3 regions of the Marinomonas sp. A3A genome follow, and region 3 is predicted to be linked to each of the others. Evidence: predicted binding sites of a transcription regulator. Region 3 holds the regulator's gene; each other region holds the start of a gene.
What was found. The regulator FliA, encoded in region 3, starts transcription of late flagellar genes. The targets are predictions, from matches to a motif close to CTAAAGTTNNNNNNNNNNCNGCCGATA.
Positions count from the first base shown of each region.

Region 1: CYL31_RS16520 (flagellin N-terminal helical domain-containing protein) is a predicted target of FliA. The motif match lies at 1,153-1,179, and genes of this name have one in related genera.
Region 2: flgM (flagellar biosynthesis anti-sigma factor FlgM) is a predicted target of FliA. The motif match lies at 2,595-2,621, and genes of this name have one in related genera.

Region 1 covers NZ_CP025532.1:3,529,767-3,540,146, forward strand. Annotated here, with positions in the region: gene CYL31_RS16515 (flagellar protein FlaG) at 1-151, opposite strand, end outside; gene CYL31_RS16520 (flagellin N-terminal helical domain-containing protein) at 216-1,100, opposite strand; gene CYL31_RS16525 (hypothetical protein) at 1,395-1,544, opposite strand; gene CYL31_RS16530 (flagellin N-terminal helical domain-containing protein) at 3,386-4,270, opposite strand; gene CYL31_RS16535 (HD-GYP domain-containing protein) at 4,684-6,234, opposite strand; gene flgL (flagellar hook-associated protein FlgL) at 6,257-7,567, opposite strand; gene flgK (flagellar hook-associated protein FlgK) at 7,571-9,547, opposite strand; gene flgJ (flagellar assembly peptidoglycan hydrolase FlgJ) at 9,657-10,380, opposite strand, start outside.
Region 2 covers NZ_CP025532.1:1,150,410-1,160,789, reverse strand. Annotated here, with positions in the region: gene CYL31_RS05395 (CheR family methyltransferase) at 1-726, opposite strand, end outside; gene CYL31_RS05390 (chemotaxis protein CheV) at 784-1,713, opposite strand; gene flgA (flagellar basal body P-ring formation chaperone FlgA) at 1,854-2,546, shown strand; gene flgM (flagellar biosynthesis anti-sigma factor FlgM) at 2,659-2,973, shown strand; gene CYL31_RS05375 (flagella synthesis protein FlgN) at 3,011-3,490, shown strand; tRNA gene CYL31_RS05370 (tRNA-Arg) at 3,572-3,647, shown strand; gene CYL31_RS05365 (OsmC family protein) at 3,729-4,136, opposite strand; gene trpC (indole-3-glycerol phosphate synthase TrpC) at 4,180-4,995, opposite strand; gene trpD (anthranilate phosphoribosyltransferase) at 5,015-6,055, opposite strand; gene CYL31_RS05350 (anthranilate synthase component II) at 6,079-6,657, opposite strand; gene CYL31_RS05345 (magnesium transporter) at 7,036-8,367, shown strand; gene CYL31_RS05340 (mechanosensitive ion channel family protein) at 8,437-9,606, shown strand; gene CYL31_RS05335 (phosphoglycolate phosphatase) at 9,690-10,370, opposite strand; gene rpe (ribulose-phosphate 3-epimerase) at 10,370-10,380, opposite strand, start outside.
Region 3 covers NZ_CP025532.1:3,385,754-3,396,133, reverse strand. Annotated here, with positions in the region: gene flhF (flagellar biosynthesis GTPase FlhF) at 21-1,304, shown strand; gene CYL31_RS15885 (RNA polymerase sigma factor FliA) at 1,401-2,138, shown strand; gene CYL31_RS15880 (chemotaxis response regulator CheY) at 2,193-2,573, shown strand; gene CYL31_RS15875 (protein phosphatase CheZ) at 2,583-3,371, shown strand; gene CYL31_RS15870 (chemotaxis protein CheA) at 3,384-5,639, shown strand; gene CYL31_RS15865 (protein-glutamate methylesterase/protein-glutamine glutaminase) at 5,666-6,730, shown strand; gene CYL31_RS15860 (flagellar motor protein) at 6,730-7,467, shown strand; gene CYL31_RS15855 (OmpA family protein) at 7,460-8,278, shown strand; gene CYL31_RS15850 (ParA family protein) at 8,348-9,121, shown strand; gene CYL31_RS15845 (hypothetical protein) at 9,131-9,634, shown strand; gene CYL31_RS15840 (chemotaxis protein CheW) at 9,697-10,134, shown strand; gene CYL31_RS15835 (chemotaxis protein CheW) at 10,171-10,380, shown strand, end outside.

The sequences.
Region 1 (10,380 bases), 140 kb from region 3:
TATCTTTATCTGCTCTGCTCGTATCGGCTGTATTTTGTACAACTTTAGCATTTGCTTGGCGTAATGCGGCAAAATCTTCTGCGGCACGCTGTTCTGGCTTTAAAGAGTAATTGAGACCCTGCTTAGAAAAATCACTGGCATTAATAGACATATCAGAGTTCCCCCAAATAGACAAAAGCCGGGACTAGGTCCCAGCTTTCCGCTACCAATAATGCTTAGCCTAATAGAGACAAAGCAGTTTGTGGACGTTGGTTTGCTTGAGCCAAAATAGATGAACTTGCTTGCTGAAGAATTTGAGAACTTGTTAGCTTAGCAGTTTCTTCTGCGAAATCAGCATCACGTACACGAGAACGAGCAGAGGCTACGTTTTCAGAAATATTACTCAAGTTAGTAATTGTAGAACCAAAACGGTTTTGCACCGCACCCAACTCAGCACGTTTTGAGTCAACTGCAGAAATCATAGTATCTAGTACATCTACCATGCTCTGAGCATTAGCCATTGTAGATACAGAAGCACTTACAACATCAACCTGAGCAGTAGTAGCATTACTAGATAAACCAGACATAGTGAAACCACCATTACCAGCGTAATCGATTGTGTTGTTAATACCACCATCGGTTAAGTTAAAGCTAATAGTTTGGTTAGAGTCCGCGCCTACTTGGAAAATACCAGTGTAAGTACCGTCCAATAAGTTTTCACCACCGAATGTAGTATCCGATGCGATACGGTTAATCTCAGTAGATAGCTGACTAACTTCTTGCTGTAGTGCTGCACGGTCTTTATCTGAGTTTGAACCGTTTGATGCCTGAATAGATAGCGTACGCATTCGCTGCAACATGTTTGTTGTTTCATCCAATGCACCCTCTGCCGTTTGAGACAAAGAAATACCATCATTGGCGTTACGAACCGACTGATTCAAACCATTTACCTGAGAAGTTAAACGGTTAGAGATAAGTAGACCTGCCGAATCATCAGCCGCGCTGTTAATACGCAAACCAGAAGACAAACGCTGGAAAGAAGTATCCAACGATTTAGCTGAGCCCATTAGCTGGCGCTGTGCACTTAAAGATGAAGTATTCGTATTTACATAAAGAGCCATCATAGCCTCCTAGGTTTTATTAAATCCTGCAAAAAAGCAGATCGTATAAGGTTTTCGACAAGAATCTGAAAACCTTTAGTCAATTTAGGAAATATTTTTCCGTTTTTCGGAAAATAACCTCCTATATAGCGGCAAATAAATGCCTAAGTAATTGTTTTAAAATAAATTTAAAACAATTAAATTTATTTACACTTTTTTTTAAAACACTGTGTTTTTTACCTTAAAGCCCCAAAAACACGCCTTAAAATCCCTTAAACCTGATCCAAAAGTAAATAATCTGACAAAGATCTTTCACTAGGTCTCCACTTCCAACTCACCAAGACGGCAAACAATCACCAAAGAAATGGCTACCACATTAAAAAACAGACAAAAACTGCCACTCAAACCATTATTGAAGACAAAGTCGTCTATGTTTCGCTCAAAAATCAATAAAGACTCGGCCATGCCTTTCGAAACATCTTAAAAAAGAAATTCAGCCCACTCTTCATCCACAAAAATACCGGCAGCCCCCGATTTTTCGCCAACGAGTGGCCATGCCACGCTCACGGCAACATCCTATGCAAAAATACAAATAAGCAATCTGTCACCAAGCTAGCCATCAGAATCAAAACCCACAATGTATTAGCCAAAGCCCTGAAAAAAAGACGCAGCTGCGCCGTTAAAAGGATTCGAAAAGCGAAATTTCGCCCGTGTCTCATCCGCGCAAATAGCGTCAGAAATCTAACGGCTGTGTCAATGAGTGGCCATATCGCAGCCACAGCAGTAGCCTATGTAGAAATACGAATAAGCAACCTGCCACCAAACTCAACGCCTCAGAATCAACAGGCTCAACCTCCAATCAAGACCGCGAAAAAAAAGACATAGCTGTGCCATTAAAAAACCCTAAAAACGAAATTTCGCCCGTTATTCATCCACACAAATCGCGTCAGAAATCTAACGCCTGTGTCAATGCGTGGCCATATCGCAGCCACAGCAGTAGCCTATGTAAAAATACGAATAAACGACCTGTCACCAAACTCGACTCCTCAGAATAAACAGACTCAACGTATCAGCCAAAACCCTAAAAAAAGACGCAGCTGTGCCATCAAGAAACCCGAAAAACAAAATTTCGTCCGTTATTCATCCACACAAATAGGGTCAGAAATCTAACTTTTGTGTCAATGTATGGCCACGCCACAGTCACAGTCACAGTCACAGCAGTAACTTATGCAAAAATACGGATAAGCGACCTATTACCAAACTCGACTCCTCAGAATCAACACACCCAACGTATCAGCCAAAACCCTAAAAAAAGACGCAGCTGTGCCATCAAGAAACCCGAAAAACAAAATTTCGCCCACGATTCATCCACACAAATAGGGTCAGAAATCTAACTTTTGTGTCAATGTATGGCCGCGCCACAGTCACAGCAGTAACTCATGCAAAAATACGGATAAGCAACCTATTACCAAGCTCGACTCCTCAGAATCAACAATCAGCCAAAATCCTAAAAAAAAGACGCAGCTGTGCCGTCGGGAACATCTGGAAAACTAAATTCTGCCCGTTATTCATCCACACAAATAGCGCCAGAAACCTAACTTTTTCATCAACAAATGACCGTGCTACAGTCACAGCAGTAATCTATGCAAAAATACGAATAAGCAACCTGTCACCAAACTTGACTCCTCAAAAACCAAGCGCTCAGCGTGCAACCCGAGTCCGTGAAAAAAGGCGCGGCTGCGCTGCCCATAAAAAATTCATTGTTCATACAACCACAACAGCCTTACACACAACGAAATACGGCATAGCCACAACATGCATTCGACACATTTCAATTCGCTAGAGCTTTCTCTATTCCGCATACTTCACTTTTAGATGCGAGCCTGACCACTGAAAACCTAGCAAAATCATCTATAGCTTCTCGCAAACTGAACAATATATTTAAGGCACAAACTCATCACTGAAATTACTCATCAAGAATGATCTATACTTTTAAAAGAACTCCATCAAAAAAGCTCATCTCAAAGCCGGTCAAGAGCAAAACGACATATATATCGCGATCTGTTTGCTCAATAATCGCCTGCGGCATAAGCCTCAACACCAAACATCCCCTCTCCTAAACCACCCAAAAGCATCAAAAAACGCACAAAAACTCACTATTTGGGCAAAAAAAAGCCGGGTGAAAAAATCACCCGGCATAAAAGGCACCTCTAGGAGAGAGAAGTAGCCTATTTTCCGAGACAAACTCGAATCATTTGCGAAAGCTGCAATCTAGTGCGGCTTCACCTCACGCTATTTTGTATAAATTAATTACCTAATAAAGAAAGCGCAGTCTGAGGACGCTGATTTGCTTGAGCAAGAATGGTACTACTCGCCTGCTGCAAAATTTGCGTACTAGTCAGATTGGCCGTCTCTTGAGCAAAGTCGGCATCACGAACTCGAGCACGAGCCGAAGATACGTTTTCAGAAATGTTACTCAAGTTAGTAATAGTAGAACTAAATCGGTTTTGTACCGCACCCAGCTCTGCTCGTTTAAAATCTACCGCAGAAATCATACTATCAATAATACCGATCATACTTTGCGCATTCACCATAGTTGAAATAGACGCAGTAACTTCGTCAACTTGAGCCGAAGCTTGGCTGGACAAACCGGACATGGTGAAACCATTATTAGCTTGGTAATCAATAGAATTATTTGGACCACCAAACTCCAAAGTAAAACTGATCGTTTGGTTTGCGTCGGCACCAACTTGGAAAACACCTTGGTAAGTACCGTCTAGTAAGTTCGCACCACCAAATGTGGTTGTTTCCGCAACACGGTTGATCTCTTTAGACAATTGCGCCATTTCTTGCTGTAGCGCGACACGGTCTTTGTCTGAATTTGATCCGTTTGCTGCCTGAATAGATAGAGTACGCATACGTTGTAGCATGCTTGTCGTTTCGTCCAGGGCACCTTCAGCTGTTTGAGATAAAGAAATACCATCGTTCGCGTTTCGTACAGATTGGTTCAAACCATTAATCTGTGAGGTCAAACGATCTGAAATTTGAAGACCTGCAGCGTCATCTGCAGCGCTGTTAATTCGACGACCAGATGACAAGCGTTGGTATGCCGTATCAAGGTCACGACTAGAGTTTGAAAGTAGTCGCTGAGCATTCAGCGAGGACACATTAGTATTTACATATAAAGCCATTTTTTCTCTCCTAAAAATATTTTTTAAACGAGACAACCTTTTGATTTAATTAGTTATTTGGTTTTTGTCTCTTATTAAAGTTATCGACACATTCGCGCTGATCTTTAATATTTTTTTATACTTTTTATACTTTTTTTGATTTTTTTGCATCTTCCTAACTCAAAAAAAGCGGTACTCACAGTTATCGAACTCAACGTAAATAACTTTAAGAATAAAAGTAAAAAACATGAAAAAGACTAAAAAAAACCGGAAAACAGAAGGGATACAAAATATAGGTAGGCATCAAAAGATCTGCCTAATGGTGAACGGTGAACGGTGAACGGTGAACGGTGAACGGTGAACGGTGAACGGTGAACGGTGAACGGTGAACGGTGAACGGTGAACGGTGAACGGTGAACGGTGAACGGTGAAAATTATGAAATGTGGTTAATAAACTGCAAACCATATGCTTGAGGATCTACTTCTTTTTCTATTCTCACCTCTGTTCTCAAGTTAGCAGATTTATTCAACTCAATATCAGAAGCTTCAACAAACGCCTTATTCGTAGCGCTATAAACCTGACGAACCAAAGAAGGCTGAAAAGATTTATTCAGCGTCAAAACAAACCCAACACGCCCGTTAGATAGGGAAACACAAGAACCAACTGGAATACTACCAATGCTTTTTAAGAAGACCATCAGCAGTTTTTTATCGAATGCTAAACCTGACTCTTTGCTCATCTGCTGACATGCCTTTATTGGGCCCATAGAAGGTTTATGCGGCTGCTCTGAGGTCATTGCATCATATGCATCAATGATTGCCGCAATCTTTCCATAGACTGAAATTTCTTGATCCTGCTTACCTGCAGGATAGCCAGAACCATCAATTTTTTCATGATGATCAGACAGCATTTGATATACCGCCTTAGGCACACCATCGCATTTTTGCAAGATCTGCTCTCCAAACTGAATATGCCTGCGAAATAAATCAAACTCACTATCCGTCATTTTTGTCGTTTTTGCTACCATTGCCGCAGGCAAACGAAAACGCCCCAAATCAAACAATAGAGCACCAAGCGTAATCACCTCTACATAGGCATTCGACAATTTCATTGCTTTGGCAAAGTGAATACCAAGTACAGCCATCCCCATAGCGTGCTGCTCCAAATAAATTGAAGCATCTTTTATATGGCGTATTGCCATGAGCGAAAAATTATTACGGGTATGAGACTCAATAAGCCGACGACAGAACTTCATAAGCTCCAACATTTCTAACTGCTCACCGTGTTTAAAGCGCTCTACCTGAGTAGATAATAAAGAGTATCCATCCTGAAATATTTTAAGCGCGGTAGTGGTTTCATCATCAAATGCAGTTGGAATAAATTTACTTTCTATAGGAACTTTTTTGAGCGCTGCAGATTTTGACACTTGTTGTTCAATGTCGACCGCTGGCCCCAAGCCATTCGGTACACTGCCTTTATTTAGATCTCCACTCTTATCCATTCGAGCTTTATAACTCAGGATATATTCTCTGGTTTGCTCGTTTAATTCTTGTCGAAAATAACGAAAGAGACTTTGGCTTCGACCATGCTTACTGCGTAACTCTTTTGTGTTTAAATCCGGATTAAGCTTTTTAAGGCTTCTTACTGAGCGACCACTAGCAATAGACATACATAAAATAAGAAATCGCTCTTGAGCATCATATAAGCGTTCACGTCGACTGTTTAATAGCTTGTCGTCAGAAAAGTAAGGATCGTAGGGAAGGAACTCAGAATCTAAAGTGGGACGCAGCACATCAAAGGTTATTTGACGCATAGCCACACCGACAATGCGATCTTTTCGACCGTGCATTTTTATCAGGCTTTGAACCCGCTTACTGCCAACAATTGTATCTTTAATGTCCAAGATACTGAGTATTTCATCCATATCGAAATACCCAACATTGATATCAGCCCCAAAACAGGACTCCATTTTAAATACTGACATCTTTTACCTTATACCCTAAAACTTACATCTTATTAAATAGGGAAAGATTACTCATACGAGTAAACACCTTTTGTGAAGCTGTTAACGCCGACTCCTTCATTGACAATTCCGTAGCTGCTTCAGCCATATCCAAACCAGCTATACGATCTTGAGCGGTTGCGTTGGCCAGCTGATTTGCCAAACTGTAGCTCGATCGATCACGTAACACATTTAAACGCGCACCCACGGAGGATCGAGCATCCCCCACTTTTTGTTGCGCATTCTTAATACTACTGGAGGCCTCAAAGAATGCTCGCTCACGCTCAGCATGGGTTGAATAACGATCTTTCAAAACCGCTAAGGAATCGTTAATTTCATTCAACACATTATCACGAACAGGTTTGTCTAATTGAATATCAGCCACCGCACCTGGTTCGCCTCTCATCATAAAAGACATACCACCAAAGTTAATTGGCTTACCTGCAATGTATTTGCCTGATGCGAGAACCTCACCGTTATTGTTCGTGATGGCGTAAGTACCTGGTGTGCCATCAAAGCTTCGCCTTCTGTCTTGGTCTTCTTTCGTGTCAGAACCCAAGCGTAATGAATCCAAGGCTGGCGCAACTTCGCCCTCTTGCAATATAGGGGAAGTTGTCAGCTGAAATTGATTCAGCAATGGGTTTTCTGGGTCATAATTTTGCGCCATGAACTCATCAAAGTCGCGCTGCTCGGCAACTTCTGCGGTAAATTTCACGTCACCAAGTAATACCTCTGAAGAAAAACTACGACTTGTCCAGACATCTTGAAACAATGCTTTACCAGAATCGGAAACAGGGATTTTCATATCCTCAGAGATTTGAGCGAATTTCTGTCCTTCATTGCCGACCCATTCATAGCGACCTTCGCCATTTATGACAAAAGGCGGTCCCATGGTATCAGTACCAGCAAAAATATAGTTACCGTCGGCACTTTTGGAATTCATTAACTCCGCCATAGTACCTGTAATCAAGCTAATTTCTTGGGCGATTGCGTCAAGGTCTTCTTGGGTGTTGATATCATTTTGCCCTTGGATAAATAATTTACGCACATCGTCCATAGCATCATTTAAGCTGTCTAAGGCGACCTCCTGATACTCCAGATGACCATTCGCCATGGTAATAGCTTCGTCAAACTGTTTAAGGCGATTATTATTACCTTCGTACATTAAGACTTGGCTAGCACCAACAGGATTATCACTCGGCTTTACTATGTCTGTTTGCGCACCGATTTTACCTTGGATATTCAGGATCTTATCGTTAGCCTTGCTAATAGCTCTGCTTGATTGATCATAAATTAAATTATTCGTAACACGCATAAATTACCTCATAATCCCTAACAACGTTTCAAACGTGGTACGGGCAGCAGTTACCACCTGCGCAGACGCGGAATAAGACTGCTGGTATTTCATTAAGTTGACAGCCTCTTCATCGAGACTGACTGCCGATAAACGATCTCGGCGCTTAATACTGTCATTCATTATGACTTCACTCGATTCAGCATGGCCCGCCGATTCAGCTGCTTTGGTACCAATATAGGAAACATAACCTGCAAACGCCTTGGTCAAGCTCGCTTTTCCCTCCACTAAATGGGAATTTTGTAGATTCACCAAGGCCAAACCATTAAAGTTATCGGACGGACCTATATTTTCTGTAGTGATGGAAAATTCATCTCCTTTTTGAGGCACAGAAGAAATAGAAACATCAAAGCCAGCCTCTTTTGCTAAACCAGCCTGCTCTAGCAAGTTGGAGTATTGCTGCACATTATCCACTTTAGCCAGCTCGACACCGGAAACATCACGTATCACATAAGAGTTGGGGGAGGTAAAGTAAATTTGGTGCGGTGCACTTGGGTATAAACTTCCATCCATTGCAAAAGCAGAAGAGTCATGACTCGTATTGGTGACCGCTGATAACGAAATTCTCGCATCGGATAAGTTATTTGAGCTTGTGGAAACCCCTACTGGAGCACTCAATGCCAAGGCATCGCCATTTTTGGCATTCATACTCAAACCGATCGCAGCTCCTGCGCTGGGAGAGAAACTAAACACATCATCTTCATCAAACTTACTTAAGTCAGCGACACGAAGATCTAAACCTAGTTCATCAATCTTATAATACCCTTTGCTGTCTGGAGTCATTGCAGTTAGATCAAATACAACAGACTGGCCCGCCGCCTTATCATTCAAGTCGTACTTAGTAATGGCAAAGCGATCATCATCCGTTCGAGTGAGCTTATAAGTATCGGTAGTAATTTTAGCGGACTCCCCACCAGAGACTTTTACTGAGATATTTGGCAACTTATCTATATTATCGCGAGTTGAAAAAATCTGAATAGGACGACGCTCAAATAAATCGATGCCAAATTCACCTTTTGCATCCAACCCTTTAGCATTTTGGGTATTCAAAGCATCAGACATCACAATAGCATGCTGCCCAAGAGTACGATCAGCTAATTCACCAAAACCAGAACGAAAATCTACTAAAGCACCAAGACTACCACCTAAGCCTTTGGTCTTTAGCGCAACATTATAATCACCAAAATTGACGACTAAATCGACTTTATTGGGACTAATCGCATTGGGTAGTGCTTTTAATTCGGTATGTTGTTGGTCCATAATCAAAGGCTGCCCACTCCCTAGTTGAACAGACATCAGTCCTTTTTCATCATACTGAACATCAATATCTATATATTTGGAGAGATCCTTGGCTAACAGTTCTTGCTGATCTCTTAGCTCATTAGCTGGCGATCTTGATAACCCTTCTTCACGCAAGACTTTGTCATTTAATTCTGAAATTTTGGAAGTGATCGCATTAATGTCTACTAATGATGTTTCCAACTGCTGATCAACCAAGTTTTCTTGATCCTCGATCATGCCCGATAGGGTCTTATATTGATTCACTAAGTTATTCAAACTGGAATGCGCCAACTCTCTTAATGAAGATGAAGTTGGATCGTTATTAGCGGCTTGAAGAGCACCAAAGGCTTTATCCAAATACCCAGTCAATGCAACACTGTCTTCCGCGAATAGACTGTCTGAAGCACTAAGTAACGAGCTATAGGTATCGTGATATGAATAATCAGACACGTCTGAACGTACTTGGGTACTAACAAACTTATCTACTAGTCGGGAGGTATCTTGAAGTACCACACCGCCCATAGGTGAAGTAACAGTATTAGTGCGCTGGCGGCTGTAACCTTCGGTATCCACATTGGCCGTATTTTGCCCAGTCGTATTAATACGGGCATTACTAGACAGTAGTCCAGACAAACCAATTGAATATAAATTTGAGCCCATAGCCCACACCCCTAGTACGTTTTTCAAAAATAACCTTGAGCTCTTCTTTAGCTCTATCGGCTATTAATGCAAGAACTTTACCAAAGCTGATAATTGAGTGATTTTATTATTACAAACCTTGAAACCACTGACTAGAAAGGATGTTGTCGATTTTTTCGGAGTACTTTGGATCTGTTGCGTAGCCGCCTTTTTGCAAAGAAGCGGCAAACATTGACGCGTCATCTCCAGCCTGCAAGGCATCTTTATACCGCTCACTAGAAGATAAGAAATCGGCATAATCATCAAAGCTTTGCGAAAAGGAATCATAAGCACGAAACGCTGCTTTTTCGCGCTTTGCCACGCCATCACGGAACTCTAAGGTATTCACAACCGCTCTATCGCCTTGCCAACGATTATCCGCTTTAATACCAAATAGATTAAAACTCGCTGCGCCATCTTCTTTGGCAATCGGATATTTCCCCCAACCAGTCTCTAATGCTGCCTGAGCCAATATTGCTTTGGGATTAACACCAAGTTTTTCAGCGACCTTCTGAGCATGTGGCCAAAGATTTTCAACAAACTCATCAGGCGAATTAAAAACAACAGAAACCGCTGAGGGGACGGAAGATACGCCAGTAGCGGAAATATTTTGGGCTTTTTGCTTAGCCTCTTGCTGGACTGATTGAATAAACTCTGTAGAAGCTCGATGAGCTAAAGCCTGAATTCGGACTAAATCTTGTTTGGCAACCTGATTTAAGAAATCAGTATCGCCTCGCTCTTTCGCCTCAGGTGAACTAATTCGACTTTGCTGTTGAGTTTGATACTGACGAATCAGGGCTTCGGATAAACCAATA
Region 2 (10,380 bases), 2.2 Mb from region 3:
CTTCAGAGAGGCATGCATTCTTTTCAAAATGTCCAACTTAAGATCAACAGTAAAATAAATTAGAACATTCCGGCAGAAGATCACATCAAACTTACCTAACATAGAAAATGATTCGATAAGATTCAAGTACTTAAACTCAACACGAGCACCCAAATGGGGCTTAATTTTCCAAGTTAATTCGTTCACTTTGTCAAAGTAACGACGCTGTAAATCTGCACCAAGACCTCGAGCAATAGCTAAACTGTCATACTCACCCTGCTTAGCATGCTGCAAAATATTAGTACAAATATCTGTCGCTATTATTTTCTCACCCGCCTTCAAAACACCAGGTCGAGACGACTTAAATTCTTCTATAACCATACTAATAGAATAAGGCTCTTGACCTGTCGAAGACGCTGCAGACCAAATTCTTAAAGGTCCCGCAGTCATTTCAGGCAATACTTTGTCTTTTAGAATAGTAAAAGGATGAGTATCTCTAAACCAAAGCGTCTCGTTAGTTGTCATTGCATTAATGACTTCTTCTTTTAGCTTAGACCCGCCCAATCGCTCCAAAGCATCCACTAGCTGCTCGATCTTAGAAAAACCTTCCCTTTCTAAGATTTTCCCTAGCCGACTGGCAACCAAATATTGCTTGTTATCACTCAGTGAGATCCCGCATACTTTCTGCAGGTAATCTCTGAACCTGATATAACCGTTAGGTGTAATTGCATTTGTACTACTGAGCATTAAAACTCCATAAGTGTCAGGTTCAATAAATAAAGGCAAATAGTGAGAGCCTAAACATTACTCTGATTGCACCTGCACTGTTTCTATCGCCAATCGAGCCAATTCATCAGGCTGGAACTTCGCTAAAAAGCCATCAGCTCCCACTTTTTTAACCATCGCTTCGTTAAACACACCACTCAAAGAGGTATGAAGAAGAATAAATAGGTCTTGCAGACGACTATCGTTACGGATCGCAGTCGTTAGCGTATAACCATCCATCTCTGGCATCTCTATATCAGATATGACCATTGAGAATTCTTTCGTCACATCCTTGCCTTCTGCAACCATATTTTGAAGATAAGTAAGCGCCTCACGACCATCACATAAAACCGTGGTAGCAAAACCAACCTGCTCCATACAACGCTTAATCTGTTTACGCGCAACCGAAGAGTCGTCTACGATAAGGATATGATGTTTTTGCGCATTTTCTGTCACGCCGGCATTAACAATACCTTCAGAAATATCCTGACGAGTAGGAGCAACTTCAGATAAAATCTGCTCAACATCAATAATCTCAACCATTTCTTTATCAACCTGACAAACGGCCGTTAGGTAATTATCATTCGACAAACCTTTTGGAGGCGGCTGAATATCACTCCAATTCATGTTTACAATGCGCTCTACACCTCGCACTAAGAAACCCTGAATTCGACGATTGTATTCCGTGATAATCACAAAACACTGACTAATATTTTCAATTGGGCTAGCGCCCGTAGCCAACCCCAAATCTAAAATAGGAATAGTACCGCCACGAATATGAGCAACACCTCGAACCACAGGAGAGCTATGAGGCATAGCAGTTAATTTAGGACACTGCAACACTTCTTTCACTTTAAAAACGTTAATGCCATAAATTTGCTTGCCATTTAAGCGAAACAGCAACAATTCAAGTCGATTTTCTCCTACGAGCTGTGTACGTTGGTTAACAGTATCCAGAACTCCAGCCATAAACGCCTCCAAAATGTGTAAACATTATACTGAGGTATCACCTCAAAATTGTTAAAATGTATCATCCAATGATAAAGTGAATTCAAATTTTTTACTAACTATCTTATTTATAACGTAATAATAAACAAAGAGAACAAATCATGCGAATCATAAGGCTAAGCATAGCCTTCATTTGTTTCCAAGCTGGCTTCACATTTGCCACAACGACTGAAGAACAAATTAATCACTACATCAATCAAGTAGAAATCCCTCGGTTATCAGAAATATACCCTGACGCCACTATCAACATAACATTAAATAATCTCGCAGCTCTCAATTACCTACCTGATTGCGAAGACAAATCCATTCAGATCAACAATCAAAGACCAGACGCCACCAAACGCACAAACTATGAAGTCAGCTGTGACTCACCGACCTGGAAATCCTACGTACCAGTAACACAGTCAATAATGATTCCAGCAATAAAAACCATCACCCCAATAAATAGAGGCCAAGTCATCAGTAAATCAAACACTGATGTGGGCGAAGTTGACATATCCAACCTAAGAGGACACGTTTATACCAAAAGATCCCCACCTTATGGCCTAATTGCTTCACGAAACTTACGTATAAACACAGTTATCACTGACGATCTAACTAATCAGCCGACCTTAGTTAAAAAAGGCGATTCAGTACTAATAACAGCAAGCAGTGGCACTATTATAGTCCGAATGAACGGTGTTGCTTTAGAAAATGGTGTTAAGGGTCAACAAATCCGAGTCAAAAACACAAGTTCTGAACGAATTATATACGCCAAAGTTGTAACTGACAGTGAGGTTCTTGTAAACTATTGAGTACAGACTGATCGGCAACAAATAAATACTCTTTTTTGGGGCTTTTAATTAAAGTTCTTATAGACCCAGCCGACAACATAGACAGGCAAATCATTAAAGGGCGGAAAACCCAATGGCAATACATTTTACAGGTCTATCAAACCAGAGCACGATCAACAAAAGCGAACGATCGCAAAAAGACGATGCAACAAGTAGTGCAACGGAGAAACAAAGTACAGTTCAAAGTGGCGGCACGTTAGCAGAAGACACAGTCAAATTAAGCGGAACTGCGCAAACGCTACAAAGTCAGCAGTCTAAAATTAACAACCTGCCTGATGTCGATATGGATAAAGTAGAACAAATTAAAAGCGCTATTGCAGCTGGCGAATACAAAATAGACACACAGAAGTTAGCGAATAATATGGCTTCTATGGATTCGCTATTCTAGACTGTTACCTCTATACAGTCTGTAAACGGTTTGTCTTATGATTCCTATCGTACCAATATTTATCAGAAGCAAAGAGATTTTAGAAAGACTCTCTTCGCTTCTTGATGAAGAACGTTTAGCTTATGGTGAATTAGATACCGAACTTATTGTTAGCCTATCAGAGCAAAAACAAACCCTTCTTGATGAAATGAATCAACTTAACGAGAAAAGAGTTAACATTCTCATTAAATTTGACATCATCGACAGAAAAAAACCTACCGAAGAAGAATTCAAAAACTGGCTTAGCCTTCAAGACAGCTCTATGGACAAGGTTCGCCTATTAATGCAAGAGTGTGAAGCACTGCTAAAAAAATGCAAAACACAAAACAACACAAACGCTAGAATTCTCAACACGTTACAAAAGCGTAATAAGCACCTTTTCGAACTACTCCAAGGCCATAGCAGTAAAAACAAAGTTTATACCGCCAGAGGCTCTACACGACCAATAAGCAGTAAGCACACACTAGGCAGAGCTTAAAAAACCATAAGAATCAACATCATACTTAGCTGCCATTTGTATTTTCATCGTAATTAATGTATAAATCTCTCCTTGCAATACGTCCTCATAGGTAAACAGGATATACCGGCCGCCTCCTAAGCAGCTATTCCAGGTTCGAGTCCTGGTGGGGACACCAATACCTCAAGCCCAACAGAAAAAAATCAAAAAAAAGAACCTCTCGGCTCTTTTTTTTAAAACACTCTTATCAAGCAATATCTTATTCAGCTTCAATAACTTCAAAGCTGTGAACAATTTTCACACCGCCTCGCTCTAACATTAGAGACGCTGAGCAATACTCTTCTGCAGACAATTTAACAGCCCGAGCAACAACACTTTCTTTTAGATTACGGCCCGTAACGACAAAGTGCACACGAATTTCAGTAAATACGGCAGGAACAGCATCAGCTCGATCAGCATCAATTTGAGCAACACAAGAAACAACATCTTGACGGGATTTTTTTAAAATTCCAACCACATCATAAGAAGTACAACCGCCCAACCCTGCAAGTATAAGTTCCATTGGTCTTGGCCCAGCAAGCTGGTTACCGTCGATTTCTACCTTAAAACCAGAGCCTGTTTCAGCAGTAAAATGCACATCTTCTTGCCAACTAACATTCGTCTTCATATTCCCACCTTACTTAATTCTGCTATAGCTGAAGCTATTATCTCTACGACTGAAATAGCTCAGCCAATTTTTCACCTGGATCATCAGCGCGCATAAAAGCTTCGCCAACTAAAAATGCATGAATACCATTTTGTCTCATCAAGGCCACATCATCACGAGTATGAATTCCGCTCTCAGTAACAATCAAGCGATTGGAAGGCACACTCCCCATCAATTCAAACGTATGATCTAAACTAAGCTCAAAGGTATGAAGATCACGGTTGTTAATCCCAAGCAGTTCGGTCTGTGTGTACTCCAAAGCCAACTCTAACTCTGGGCGATTATGCACCTCTACCAAAACATCCATACCAAGATCACGAGCCATTTGATCCAACTCTCGCAATTGTTCGCCACTTAGACACGCTGCAATCAATAAAACACAGTCTGCACCTATTGCTCTAGCTTCAAGCACCTGATATTCATCGACAATAAAGTCCTTGCGAATCACCGGCAACTTACTAGCCGAGCGCGCTTCAACCAAATAATCTTCATGGCCTTTAAAGAAATCACTGTCTGTTAGAACTGACAAACAAGCGGCACCGGATCTTTCATAGGAACGGGCAATATCTGCAGGAATAAATGGATCGCGTATAATCCCTTTACTAGGCGAGGCTTGCTTAATTTCAGCAATAACACCAGATTTACCGATGGCTATTTGATGCCTTAACGCATGAGCAAAACCGCGAGGAGCGTTATGAACATTCGCCACAGATGCGGCGACCTCTAAGTTGCCATACGGTGTATGAGATTTGCGCTCAGTAATCTCTTCATACTTTCGAGCTACAATTTTCTTTAAAATTGTCGGTGTTTCTATTTGCATTAGGCTACTGCTCCTATCATTACAGTGAGTCAGGACTCATAAAACAACGCGTGAAACTGGCTAATTCAGACATCTTAACTTTGGCCGTACCACCACCAATCACGTCTTCCGCAATATTCACACCTTCAGCTAAGGTATCAGCAATACCTGAAACATAAATTGCTGCACCAGCATTTAAGGCAACAATGTCCCTAGCTGGGTTTATTTTACCTTTACCATCCAATGCCATTTTGACTAAAGCAAGGCTTTCTGTCGCATCTGTTGCTTGAATAGTATCAATAGATTGCAATGGAATACCGAAATCTTCAGGAGATATTTTGTATTCTGAGATTTCCCCATTCTTTAACTCCGCCACATAAGTTGGTGCAGCAATACTAATTTCATCCAAGCCATCTTCAGAATGAACTACCATTACATGCTCACTGCCCAGGGCTTTTAACACCTCAGCAATAGGACGAACCCACTTCTGATGAAAAACCCCCATCACCTGACATTTTGCATTAGCAGGGTTGGTCAATGGGCCAAGCAAGTTAAAAATAGTGCGCGTTGCCATTTCTTTTCGAGGACCGACTGCATACTTCATCGCAGAATGGTGGTTCGGTGCAAACATAAAGCCTAAGCCAATCTCTTCAACACAACGGCAAACCTGTACTGCATCAAGACCAAGATAAATCCCTGCTTGCTCCAGCACATCAGCACTACCAGACTTTGAAGACACAGAACGACCACCATGCTTAGCAACCTTGCCGCCCGCAGAAGCAACAACAAACGCAGACGCTGTCGATACGTTAAACAAGTTTCCGCCATCGCCACCAGTACCACAGGTGTCAACCACGTGCTCAAGATCCAAGTGTACTTTGCTCGATAATTCTCGCATTACTTGCGCCGCTGCCGTAATTTCTTCGACAGTTTCACCTTTCATTCTCAGGCCAATTAAAAAACCGCCTATCTGTGCTGGTGTGGCTTTTCCCGTCATGATGTCATTCATCACTATTCGCATCTCGTCGCCGCTTAAATCTTGGCGCTCAACAACGGCAGCAATCGCTTTTTGAATATCCACCAGCCTCTCCTATTGTATTAAAACTATCTTGTTAAGAAATTGGCCAATAAGGCATGGCCTGCTTCGGTCAGAATTGACTCAGGATGAAACTGCACCCCTTCAACGGCAAGCGTTTTATGTCGAATCCCCATAACTTCCTCTCTATCGCCTCCTGCATTTTGACTCCAAGCGGTCACCTCTAGGCAATCTGGTAATGAGTCTGCAGAAACAACTAAAGAATGGTAGCGTGTCGCGATCTGTGGATTTGGCAAACCAGAAAACACAGAAGTATTTTGGTGGTAAATCAACGATGTTTTACCATGCATGACACTTTTAGCACGAATTACCTCGCCACCAAAGACCTGACCAATACTTTGATGGCCTAAGCAAATACCCAATATTGGAATTTTTCCAGCGAATGCCGCGATTGCAGCCAAAGAAATACCCGCTTCATTTGGCGTACAAGGCCCTGGCGAAATAACCAAATGAGAAGGAGCAAGCAGTTCAATGTCTTTAAGACTAATTTCATCGTTACGATAAACCTGCACATCCGCACCCAACTCACGAAAATACTGAACAAGATTGTAAGTAAAAGAGTCATAATTATCGATCATCAATAACATAAAGAAGAGGCGCGCCTATAAAACAATGTTGACCTAAACTAATGTCACAATCCTCAGAAACTGACATCAAAAACTAAATACACCGACAAACAAACAATAAAACCGAAGTTTAAAGTGCGCTAAATTCTACACTGTCAGGAAGGCCCTGTCTCGCCAGTCCTTGCAACCCTAGAGACAGATAAAGCTTAAATAACACACACTACAGGCTAACATCTCCATCAACCAACTCCATAATTTGGATTTTATATTTCAGTATTTTGGAAGGTTTTAAATAATATCGTGTAAAAACAAAGCCTTGTTTGATATGCAAGAGGTTATACCGCACACTAGAAAGCATGTTATCTTTACCGCCATCATTCAGTGTTTTAAGGATGCCCAGTGCATAGCCAAGTCGCCGCCCTCATCGAAACCCTCATTCATGACGAGCACTCTCCTGAGTCCGTTAACAAGGCCATTTCAGAATTAACACCAGATGATGTGGCATTAGCGCTTGAATCCATTCCGCTTGCCCAACGACGACAAGCATGGGCCAATATCAAGCAAGCCAATCGCCTAGACATCTTGGTTGAAATGCGCGGGGAATCCCGCCAGTTACTATTAAAAGAGCTAGATGACTCAGAGATTGAAACCTTATTCACTGATGTCGACGCCGAAGACCTACTCGAAATAACGGACTCATTACCTGACCGCCTTGTCGACATTGCTTTAAAGCAAATGGACAACAAGCAGCGCGAATACTATCAACAAGGTATTGTTTACGATGATGACGTTGTCGGCCGCTGGATTGATCACGAGTTATTAATTGCATCACAGTCTATTCGCACATCTGAAGTAATGAGACTCTTGAAAAAAAGCACGCCAGATTACACAGACATGATCTATCTAGTGAACAGAACTGGCCGCTGGGTCGGTTGTGTAAAATTTGATAAGCTTTTTAAAGCACAAGGCCATGAACCCATTTCGAGCCTAATAGATGAAGATTGCACCTTTATCCGCGCCGATACTGAACTAACAAAAGCTGCAGAGCAACTAGAACGCTCTTATCTCTCAGCACTCCCTGTCGTAGATGACAATCAAATCTTACTAGGTCGCTTTCATGCGGGACTTGCTATGGAAACATGGCGCTTAGAACATGAAGCACAGCAGATGTCGACAGCAGGTCTAAACGAAGAATCGGATCTATTCGCGCCGGTGAAACGCAGCGCTGCAACTCGCGGCATTTGGCTTGGTATAAATTTACTGACGGCATTTTTAGCCTCAGCATTTATCGGGCTATTTGAAGCCACGCTTCAGCAAGTCGTTGCACTAGCGGTATTAATGCCTGTTGTTGCCTCCATGGGAGGTATTGCTGGTAGTCAAACATTAACCCTGATTGTACGAGGCTTAGCTCTAGGACAAATCACTCGCAGCAACTTAAAATCACTTTTATCAAAAGAGCTAAAAGTCGGTGGATTAAACGGTATTTTATGGGCCATTGTCATTGGCGTCGTCACTCTATGGTGGTTTGAAAGCCCAATGCTTGGCATGGTGATAGGACTAGCCATTATCGTCAATATAATAATGGCAGCCTTGTCTGGCGTTCTAATACCCGTATTGCTTGATAAGTTACGTATTGATCCGGCGCTCTCTGGGTCCGTCATTTTAACCACTGTAACCGATATTGCTGGTTTCGTTGCTTTCTTAGGATTAGGAACATTATTACTTATTTAGCGTAACACTATAGATCTAACCTCTAATCAGAGCCATTCACGAACTTAACAAAGAGATAGAGTAAGCATAATGAATTGGGAAACAATGCAAGTATATTTGGGCTTGGGCGACACTAAAATGCACTGGGTTGTCCGAGTTTTTTTAGTTGTACTCGGTACACTTATCGTTAATTTTATTGCCACTCGCATATTAATGCGCATAGACAAACAACTCGAAAAAACCAAAACCCCTTGGGACAATGTCTTAATTCACGCCGCCCAAAAACCTGTTGGAGTATTTATCTGGTTAGCTGGCTTGAGCATTGCGGCAGAAATCTCTGGATCAGAAGTCGACCCCAATTTTTTGTCACTTGTCCATGCAATACGTGAAGTTGGAGTTATCGCTATCCTGACTTGGTTTGTATTACGCTGCATATCCGAAAGTGAAAGAACCTTAACAAGCTCTAGTAAAATATCCACCAATGTAGATTACACAACAGCCAGCGCAATCAGTAAATTACTACGTGCATCCGTTATCATCACTTCCGTATTGGTTATTTTACAAACCCTAGGTTACAGCATTTCCGGCGTATTGGCATTTGGCGGCATCGGTGGTATTGCCGTCGGTTTTGCAGCTAAAGACTTACTGGCCAATTTCTTTGGTGGTTTAATGGTGTATTTAGATCGCCCGTTTGCGATTGGCGATTGGATTCGCTCTCCAGATCAAAACATTGAAGGTACGGTTGAACATATTGGCTGGCGACAAACCCGCATTCGCACTTTTGAAAAACGCCCCTTGTATGTTCCTAACTCTACTTTTTCGTTGATTTCAGTTGAAAACCCATCACGCATGACCCATCGACGTATTAATGAAACCATTGGGGTACGCTATCGTGACTTTAGCCTGCTACCAACGATTCTGGCAGATATAAAAGACATGGTTGCCAATCATGAAGATTTGGACACAAACGAAACCTACATGGTGAACTTTAATCAGTTCGGCCCATCCTCTTTAGACTTCTTTATTTATGCCTACACAAAAACCGTAGACTGGCGGACTTACCACAACGTCAAACAAGATGTGCTATTCAAAGCTATGCAAATTATTGAGTCGCACGATGCGGAAGTTGCTTTCCCAACTCATACGGTTCATATGGCAAATGATAGCCAAATGACTCTAGTGTCAGAACAGGCAAACTCATCTGAGCAGCTTACAAAAGAGCAACCTCAGAAAGAGTCATCTCCGAGAGAACAGAACTAAAGTAATTCATAACGTTTAAAACACAAAAAAAGGCCAAACTAGAAACAGTCTGGCCTTTTAGCTTTATCTCACAATCAATAAAATCAGACTAACAGCTCAGCTAAATCATCAATTACTGCATCAGCACCTAGCCCCGCAAGATCAATACCTTGGTTGTAACCATAGGTAACCAATGCACATTTGAAACCAGCATTGTTTGCCGCTTTAAAATCGGTAATCGAGTCACCGATCATCAGGCAATTTTCAGGTAAAGCTTCGATAGACTCACTACAATGCAACAAAGGCATAGCAGATGGTTTTTTCTCCTCTAGCGTGTCACCACCTAACAACCAACCAAACTGTTCGGTCAGCTCAAAATGATCTAGCATGGGTTTCACAAACACACTTGGCTTATTGGTAATCAGAGCCACGGGCACACCGTTATGCTTAAAGGCTTTCAGTAAGGCTTTCACATTTGGATAAAGCGTCGTGCCATCGGTCAAGTGCGCATGATAATGCGTCAAGAAAATGCGATACGCTTCTTCATGCTTAGCTGAATCAATCTTAGCCCACTCAAGCGCTTGCTCAATCAATTTAGCCGAACCAAAGCCAACCCAACCACGAACAAGTTCCTCGCCCGCAAGCGGCGCACCAAGTTCAGCCAAGAAAGCGTCTACGGCACCTGCAATATCAGGAACACTATCAACTAGCGTGCCATCAAGATCCAAGCAAACTAACTCAGGCCAACCATCAAACCACTTTGAAAAATAGCTAGGCGTTTTCATTAACGTATAC
Region 3 (10,380 bases):
CTGGAAGGATTAAGTTATTCATGCAAATTAGGCGGTTTCGAGCACCTGACATGCGGCAAGCGATACGGAAGGTTCGTGATGCTGTAGGCCCTGATGCGGTCATTTTGTCAAATCAACGCCTGCCTACAGGTGAGATAGAGATAGTCGCTGCTCTAGATTATGATGGATCCTTACCTTCTAGTATGACCTCTAAACGGTCGTCTGCGCCTCGTTCTGAGCAATATGCCGACCCCAGTGCCGACTATTTAGGGCGCATAGAGAGAGCGAAACAACAGGGTCCTGTACAAAATACTTCACCTACATATTCTGAAAAACGTCCTACATCACAGTTTGAAATGCCTCCCTTGTCAAGTGACAAAGAAGATCCCGCTGTTGAGGAGGCTTTATCTATTCGTAATAGCGAGAGTGCCAAACAGTTGCGAGATATGGAGCTCGAGCTGAAAAATGTTCGGGCTTTGCTTGAGCAGCGTCAGCAAAATGAAAGTCGAGTTGAGGCTAAGGAAAACGCAGTAGAATTGCGTGCTCGTGAAAAGTTAAAAGGCTTAGGTTTATCAGACTTTGTTGTGTCTAGGCTTATCGATGATATTGATTTAAAAGGTCGTGAAGATGACTGGAATCGCTTGCTTGCACATCTAGCGGACTACATACCTGTTCGCTCAAGTTCCTCTGAGCTGAAAGGTTGTATTGCATTTATGGGCCCTACCGGAGTTGGAAAGACAACAACTATTGGTAAAATTGCTGCCCAGCATGTTTTGAAGCATGGTTCTGAAGGTGTTGTTTTAATTACCACAGATACTTACCGAATTGCTGCGCATGAACAATTACGAACTTTTGGTCGTATTTTAAATGTACCTGTTGAAGTGGTGAATGAGTATTCAGATTTAAATGAAGTATTGTCAAAATATGCTAATTACTCTTTAGTGCTTGTTGATACTGCAGGTATGAATCCAAGGGATTCAAATCTAGAGCGACAACTTTTAATGATGAAGCGTGCTCGGGCAAGTCTTAAAAAACTGCTAGTATTACCTTGTACAAGCCAAAGGCAGGTTTTAAAAACTGTTGTCGATGTTTATTCTCAAGTTCAATTAGATGGTTGTGTTTTAAGTAAACTCGATGAATCTGCTTCACTTGGTGAAGCGATTAGTGTAGTTATTGAAGAAGGTCTTCCTGTTGTATATATCGCGGATGGTCAAAGAATTCCAGATGATATTGAGCCAGCTCGGGCGCATAACTTGATTAGTAGGGCAGTATATACTGCAGAGCATTATAGTCAGCTTTATGGGTCACTAAAGTATGGTAGTTAGTAAAATTTTGTTATTACTGAAAGCGTTGCGCCAAACTATGTAGTACAGTTAGTTAGCGCAACTAACTTAAATGGTAAAGGTTGCTTAGACTATTTTATGCAGACCAAAAACGGATATAACACATACTCTAAAAAAGCGACGCTTTCGATTGATGCGATTGTTGAGCAATATGGGTATTTGGTAAAAAAAATTGCTTACCATCTATTGGCGCGTTTGCCTGATAGTGTGGATGTAGATGATTTAATTCAAGCTGGCATGATGGGGCTGATTGAGGCGTATAAGCGTTTTGAATCTACTAAAGGTGCTAGCTTTGAAACTTATGCAGGCATTCGTATTCGCGGCTCCATTATGGATGAAGTGCGAAAAACCGATTGGGCACCTCGTTCTGTTAGGCGTAACGGTAGAGCGGTTGCTAATGCGATTAAAGAATTAGAAGCAAAGTTAGGCCGAGAGGTGTCCGATATGGAAGTGGCATCTCATATGAATATAAGCATGGATGAATATCATGAAATGATTCATTCATCCATGTCGACTCAGTTGTTTAGCTATGAAGAAATGCTAGACTCTGATACAAGTAATTTAGATAGTGTTGAATCTGAAGTAGAAAATGCACCTTATTCTTTAGTTGAAGAGGGTGGTTTTCAAAATCAATTGGCAAAAGAAATTGATGATTTACCGGAAAGAGAGAAGTTGGTTTTGTCTCTTTATTATAATGAAGAACTCAACTTGAAAGAAATTGGTGCTGTATTAGGTGTCAGTGAATCAAGAGTCAGTCAAATTCATAGTCAAGCGGCTATGCGATTGCGAGCTCGATTAAGTGATTGGCGAGATTAATTATGAGTTGTGGAATATTACCTTTGGGGTGTGGAGGTTGCATTGGATAAAAACATGAAGATCCTGATTGTTGATGATTTCTCGACAATGAGACGAATCATTAAAAACTTATTACGGGATTTAGGGTTTACCAATACAGTTGAAGCGGATGATGGAACAACTGCATTGCCTATACTTCAAGCTGGAACAATAGATTTTCTTGTGACCGATTGGAATATGCCCGGCATGACAGGTATTGAATTGCTTCGTGCAGTTCGTGCTGATGAAAAGTTGAAAAGCATTCCTGTTCTTATGGTAACGGCAGAAGCTAAACGTGACCAAATTATTGCTGCAGCTCAGGCTGGGGTAAACGGTTATGTAGTTAAGCCTTTCACCGCGGTGGCTCTCAAAGAAAAAATTGAGAAAATATTCGAACGAATAGACGCTGCTAAATAGGGAACTTAGATGTCAAATGTATTGGGATCTGGACTAGTGGAATTTGAAAACCTAGTAAAAGACGGTGCTGTAGAGCTTTTAAATCACATTGAAGTTGGTGATTTCAGTGGCGCTATTAAAATAATCCAAGAGTTAAGTGAAGCTCGTCATAAAAGCTTTTATAACGAAGTGGGTTTTTTAACTCGAAGTCTGCATGACGCCATTCGTGATTTTCAAATTGATTCAATGGACTTAGTTGTTGGTGAGGGCGGAAAAGATTCTGCAACTAAAATCACTGACGCCTCTGATCGACTGAACTATGTTATTGAAACGACTAGTGCGGCTGCCAATAAAACAATGGACATGGTGGACAGTAGTGTCCCTGTGGCCAGTGAGTTACAGAGTCAAGCAAGGGAATTGCGTAAAGACTGGAGTCGTTTAATTCAGAGAGACTTAACACCTCAAGAATTCAGAGACTTGTATAAGCGTATTGATGTCTTCTTGTCTTACGCAGATGACAGTGCCACTACCTTGCATTCAAACCTCAACACAATTCTTCTAGAGCAAGGTTATCAAGACCTAACAGGTCAAGTAATCGCTAGAGTGAATGATTTAATTCGAGATGTAGAAGAAAAACTTGTGCATCTCGTTGCTGTTGCTGGACGCGTTGATAGTATCTCGGGGATTGAACACCAAGAGAAAGAGTCTGAACACGATGACACTCGTGGACATGGCCCAGCTATTAATAAACAAAACAACCCTGAAGTACTGAATAGTCAAGACGAAGTAGACGACTTGCTATCAAGTCTTGGTTTCTAGAAGGAGCTGAGGATGAGTTTCGAGGTCGATGAAGAGATTCTACAAGATTTTTTGGTAGAAGCTGGTGAAATCCTAGAGCAGCTTTCCGAACAACTAGTAGATTTAGAGCAAAATCCAGATGATAAGCAACTGCTTAACGCGATATTTCGTGGTTTTCACACTGTAAAAGGTGGTGCTGGATTTTTACAATTAACTGCCTTGGTTGATTGTTGTCATTATGCTGAAAACGTTTTTGATATTTTAAGGAACGGTCAGCGTAAAATAGATTCTGATTTAATGGATATTGTTTTACAGGCTCTTGATGCTGTAAATGAAATGTTCGATGCTGTACGTGCAGGCGCTGAGCCAGAACGTGCTTCACCTGAGTTGATCGCAGCGCTCGCTGCATATGCAAAGGCTCCAACTGCAGAAGAACTTGCAGAGGCGGATGAAGATGAAGTCGAAGATGTCGCTGAAGAGCAAGATGATGCTGATGTTGAAGAAATTGAAGAGACCGTTTCTGTAGAAAATGAATCTGTCGATATTTCTGACGATGAGTTCGAATCTTTGCTTGATGCATTAGGCGATACTTCATCAGATAATGATGTTCCATCTAATAGTGGTGCCGATAAAAGCAGCACAGCGGCAAGAACAGACGATGAAATCACAGAAGATGAATTTGATGCATTATTGAATCAACTTCACGGCAGTGGTGCGCCTGGAATTAATGATGACCAAGCGGACAGTGCTACATCGGCTGATATTTCTTCAGACGAAATAACCGAAGATGAATTTGAAGAGCTTCTTGATAAACTTCATGGTGAAACGCCTACTTCAGGCAACAAAGAAGACAAATCTAAAGCAGATATCAGTGCTTCTTCTGGTGCAGAATCTGACTTGATTACTGACGATGAATTTGAATCCCTTTTAGATAGCCTGCAAGGTAAAGGTGGAGCTGAAAAGGTAGAAGTGCCAAAAGCTAAAACTGAGCCAAAAGCGGCATCGGCGAAGCCAAAAGCAGCACCTAAACCCGCAGCTAAGCCTGTTCCGAAGCCTGAACCTAAGGCTCCAGAGCCTGAAGCGGATAGTGCTAAAGAAAAAACAGCTAATTCGCCGGTTACTCAAGAAGCAACAGTTCGTGTTGATACTAAGCGTCTAGACGACATAATGAACATGGTTGGTGAGCTTGTGTTAGTTCGAAACCGACTTGTTCGATTGGGTCTTCAAAGTGAAGATGAGTCGATGGGTAAAGCGGTTGCTAACTTAGATGTGGTAACGGGCGATTTGCAAAACGCGGTAATGAAAACGCGTATGCAGCCTATCAAAAAAGTCTTCGGGCGCTTTCCACGAGTAGTTCGAGACCTTGCTCGTAATATGAAGAAAGAGGTTAACCTCATTCTTCGTGGTGAAGAGACAGATCTAGATAAAAATCTAGTTGAAGCTTTGGCCGATCCTTTAGTCCACTTAGTACGTAACTCTGTAGACCATGGTGTTGAAGCGCCAGATGTTCGAGAGGCTAGTGGTAAGCCTAGAATGGGCACGGTGATTCTATCTGCTGAGCAAGAAGGTGATCATATCTTATTGTCCATCGAAGACGATGGTGCTGGTATGGATCCTAGTTTGCTTCGTAGGAAGGCTGTTGAAAAAGGCTTGATGGATGCTGATGCTGCGGATCGGTTATCTGATGAAGAAGCGTTTAATTTAATCTTTGCACCAGGTTTCTCTACTAAGGTAGAAATTACAGATGTGTCTGGTCGTGGTGTTGGGATGGACGTTGTTAAAACGAAAATTTCACAGCTAAATGGTACATTGCAGATTAAATCAGTCCTAGGGCAAGGGTCTCGGTTTATTATTAAAGTGCCATTAACGCTAGCGATCATGCCAACTCTAATGGTGACTTTGTCAGACCAAGCGTTTGCTTTTCCTCTAGTGAGTGTTAATGAGATTTTTCATCTCAATTTGAAGAAAACTAACGTGGTTGATGGGCAGCAAGTTGTTGTTATTCGTGGCAAAACCTTACCTATATTCCATCTGAAGAATTGGCTAATTAAGGGTAATAATCGAGACGATTTACCTGCCGAAGCTCATGTTGTTGTTGTTCAAGTGGGTATGAGTGAAGTGGGTTTTGTTGTTGATCAATTGGTTGGTCAAGAAGAAGTGGTTATAAAACCGTTGGGTAAAATGTTGCAAGGTACTGCTGGTATGGCAGGCGCAACCATTACTGGTGATGGTCGTATTGCATTGATTCTGGATGTGCCTAGTATGCTTAAGAGTTATGCATCTAGGTAATACGTTGTTCATTTAGGGGATGTGATATGCCTGTTAAGGTGCTGGTGGTTGATGATTCTGGTTTCTTTCGACGTCGTCTGGTTGAGATATTTGAAGCTGATCCTAGACTAACCGTAGTTGGTACTGCAAATAATGGAAGAGAGGCGATAGATAAGGTTCAATCCCTATCGCCTGATGTTGTTACTATGGATTACGAGATGCCTGTGTTAGATGGTATCGCAGCCGTAGTTAACATTATGAAGCTTAAGCCAACGCCAGTGCTTATGTTCTCCTCGTTAACTCATGAGGGGGCAAAAGTTACTCTAGATGCTCTAGAGGCTGGTGCGGTTGATTTCATGCCGAAGAACTTTGAGGATATCTCTCGTGATTCGGCGGTAGTAAAGCGGGCATTGGTTGATCGTGTATTAGCGGTTGCTAGAACGCGCTTTGCTGGAGATAGAAAGCCTGTTGCTGCACTTGCTCCACGTGAGGCTCCCAAGCCTATCGTAACTGATCGCGGTGTTATTATTCCGCGTGTAAGGAAACGAGTTAGTCTTGTTGCCATTGGAACATCTACTGGTGGTCCAATGGCTTTGCAAGCTGTATTAAGTAAATTACCTAAGGACTTTGCAGCGCCTCTTGTATTAGTTCAGCATATGCCAGCAGCATTTACTGGTGCTTTTGCTGAACGACTAAACAATATCTGCCAGATTACAGTAAAAGAAGCGCAAGACGGTGATCGTTTACAAGCAGGTGTTGCTTTATTGGCTCCTGGTGGAAAGCAAATGATGATTGACCCTCGAAATGGCGGCTGTGTCCGTATTCTCGATGGGGATGAGCGTCTAAACTACAAACCTTCTGTAGATGTTACTTTTGGTTCAGCGTCAAAATGTTATCCAGGGAAAGTATTATCTGTTGTCATGACAGGAATGGGTGTTGATGGTCGCGAAGGTGCTCGTATGCTGAAGAGTTCAGGCTCAAGAGTCTGGATTCAAAGTGAAGAGTCTTGTGTGATTTACGGCATGCCAATGGCAGTGGAAAAAGCAAACCTAGCGGATGATATTATTGATTTAGAGCATATTGGTGAGCGCATTGCACGCGAGGTTGGCTAGTGGATTTTGTTACCTTAGCAGGACTATTAATTGCTTTCAGTTCAGTATTTCTAGCTAATTGGTTAGGAGGAGGAGAGGTAATCCTTCTCCTTAACTTGCCATCTGCCATTATCGTTATTGTTGGTAGTATCGGTGCCACATTAATTCAGAGTAGTATCCAAGAAGCGGCTCGTGCTCTTGTTTTGATTAAGTGGAGCCTTTTCCCACCTGTTTATGATTTTAACTCTGCCCGCGCCTTAATAAACAACCTTGCCCATAAAGCTAGAAGGTTATCCTTGCTTGCTTTAGAGTCAGATGTCGAAGTGTTGAATAATCGTTTTTCGAGCAGAGCTTTGCAAATGGCTATTGATGGCACTGATCCAGATTTACTGGCAGATCGACTTCATGATGACGCAGTTCGTATTTATGATAGGCGAATGAAAAGCGTCTCTTTCATTGAGTCTATCGGTGGGTATGCACCTACTTTAGGTATCATGGGCTCTGTACTAGGGTTAATTCAAGCAATGGCCAATTTAGATAGCCCAGAAGCATTGGGGCATGGTATTGCTGTTGCTTTTGTTTCTACTCTATACGGACAAGGTTTTGCTAATCTGGTTATATTTCCCATCGTTAAAAAATTAACGGGCTATGTTGATAAAGAACTTCTTTATCATCAACTGCTCATTGATGGTATTTGTGGTATTGCCACTGGTAAGCATCCATATAGATTAGAGTTAGAGCTTAATACTTATGAGTGATACTCCGCCTCGGGCATCTAAGCGTCGTCGAGTGGTAACTAAGTCGCCACGGTCTAGCGCTCAAGGTCGAGATAGATGGATTCTCTCATATGCTGATTTTATTACTCTATTATTCGCTTTTTTTGTAGCACTGTATTCCCTCTCATTAAAAAACTCAGGTGACGAACAGCGCTTGAAAGAAACGCTTCATGGTGTTTTTGATGCTGTTCAAAAGTCAATTAAACCTATCAATATTGGCGAACCGATTGTCGGAGAGCCAAAAGATATTGAAGTCGTTGAAACAAAGCCTATCCCTGCAGCTCCTCCGACAATAGAAGAAAGCAACTCTTCTGCTGTTTACGCATTATTAAGTCAGGTGGTAGAAAATCAATTTTCAGGGCTTCATGCATCAGGGCAAATATCTGTGACAGAGTCGGCTGACTGGGTAAGTTTAGAGCTAAAGTCTGGTTTATTGTTTGGCCAGGGAGAGTATGAGTTAACCAATGAAGCCGTCGCTTTATTAATACTAGTCGCTAACATTTTAAAAGCACATCCTTCGGTGATATTGGTTGAAGGTAATACGGATGATTTGCCAGTGAACTCAAGGCGTTTAGTGTCTAATTGGCATTTGTCTAGTTTGCGATCATCCTCTGTTGTCGATGAGTTGGTTTATAGAGGTGTGGATCCAAAAATGATCGCACCAATCGGCTTTTCTAGCGAACATCCTAAAGTAAGAAACACCAATGACTATGCTCGTCAACAAAATCGCCGTGTAATCTTACGAATTAGTAAGCGTGAGGCCGATAATCTCTATGATTACTTGTTTCAATAGCGTGTTACTGTATATGATTGCAAGGAATTCGTAAGCAAAATAACAGCATAGGGTATCAGGGGAGTCAGAGTGCACATTTGGGCAGTGGCGAATCAGAAAGGCGGCGTTGGCAAAACGACCACAGTAGTTTCTTTAGCAGGGTTGCTGGCTGATGCTGGTCATCGGGTATTAATGATTGATCTTGACCCACATGGTTCATTGACCAGTTATTTTCGCTTTGATCCAGACTCTATAGAAAAGAGTGCTTACAACCTGTTTCAGGCCACTGGTAAAATACCAGAAGATCTGCCTGCTTCTTTAATATTAGAAACAGGTCACCCTAATTTATCTTTGATGCCTGCATCGACAGCGCTGGCTACTTTGGAGCGGCATGCTCAGGCTCAAGGTGGTATGGGATTAGTTATTTCCAAAACACTAGCAATTTTGTGGGATGACTACGATTACGTGTTGATCGATAGTCCACCGGTACTGGGTGTGTTGATGATTAATGCGCTGGCGGCTTGTCAGCAACTAGTGATACCTGTACAAACTGAATTTTTAGCGATAAAAGGTTTAGAAAGAATGGTCAGAACATTGACTATGATAAACCGAGCAAGAAAACGTCCAGTACCATTTTTGATTGTGCCCACTCTTTTTGATCGCCGTACTCAGGCTTCTAATAAAAGCTTACGTAGTCTGAAAGATACTTATGAAGAGTTGGTGTGGCATTCGGTGATTCCAGTTGATACGAAGTTAAGAGATGCCAGTACCGCAGGTATTGCCCCTTCAGCGCTGGATCCTAATGCTCGAGGAATTAAGGCTTACGCAAGTCTGATGGATTCTTTGCTGAACCCAGCGGGATAGTAACAGTTTATGAAAGATACAAAGAGTAAAGAGCAGGCTCTAATAGGCCCTCAAATAGCGGTTCAACGCTATCTGGATGACTTATTGCAAGAAGCGACGTTAGAGCCGCCTGTAGAGCATTTAGATGAACTTGAGGCTACAGTAGATGAATCCGACTCATTCGTAGATTTAGAAGAGCCAGGTTTTGTAGATTCTGATTCGCTTGAATCTGAACAAGTTACTTCAGAAATAGGCTTGAGTGAAGAGGAGTTGTCTTCATTAGATGCTTCATTTAAAGATTTTGAAGAAGCAATATCGGCACAAGTTAATGGCTTGTCATCGGATTCTGAAGAGCACGATACTATTCAGCCAGAGCCAGAGCCAGAGCCAGAGCCAGAGCCAGAGCCAGAGCCAGAGCCAGAGCCAGAGCCAGAGCCAGAGCCAGAGCCAGAGCCAGACCAGAGCCAGAGCCAGAGCCAGAGCCAGAGCCAGAGCCAGAGCCAGAGCCAGAGCCAGAGCCAGAGCCAGAGCTAGAGCCAGTTAAGAAAATTTCGAGAACAGATCCTTTACCATGGGCGACAGGTAGATTTGAGTGTTTGCTCTTTTATGTCGGTGGTTTGAAACTTGCCGTACCACTGGTTGAATTAGGTGGCATTTTTCAAAGTGGAAAAGATAAATTAACGTCCATATTTGGCCAGCCAGATTGGTTTATGGGGGTTGCCAATGTTGGGGAATTTAACCTTCGTACAGTGGATACTGCACGTTGGATAATGCCAAACCACTATGAAGGCGAAATGAAAGATAACTTCAAATTCGTCATTCAGCTTGATCGTACGGATTGGGGTGTTGCTTGTGAGCGAGTCGCAGAGGCTATTACCTTAGAGCCATCACAAGTTAAGTGGCGCAGTGATAGAAGTAAGCGGCCTTGGTTAGCCGGTACGGTAATTGATCATATGTGTGCCATACTTGATGTACAAGGTTTTATAGAATTGTTAGACGACCCGAAAAATGGGTTTAAAAGCGCGCAAAAATAATTGTAATGATCATTTTTTGATCTTTGGAGATGAATAATGGCAACTACTAGCATAGCGTTAAAAAATGCAAATCAGTCAGAAGACCCAATGTTGCAGTGGGTAACATTTCGCTTAGAGAATGAAATCTACGGTGTAAATGTTATGCAGGTAAAAGAAGTTCTGCGTTATTCTGAGATCGCACCAGTCCCTGGAGCTCCTAGTTATGTTTTGGGTATTATTCACTTACGTGGAACGGTTGTAACCGTT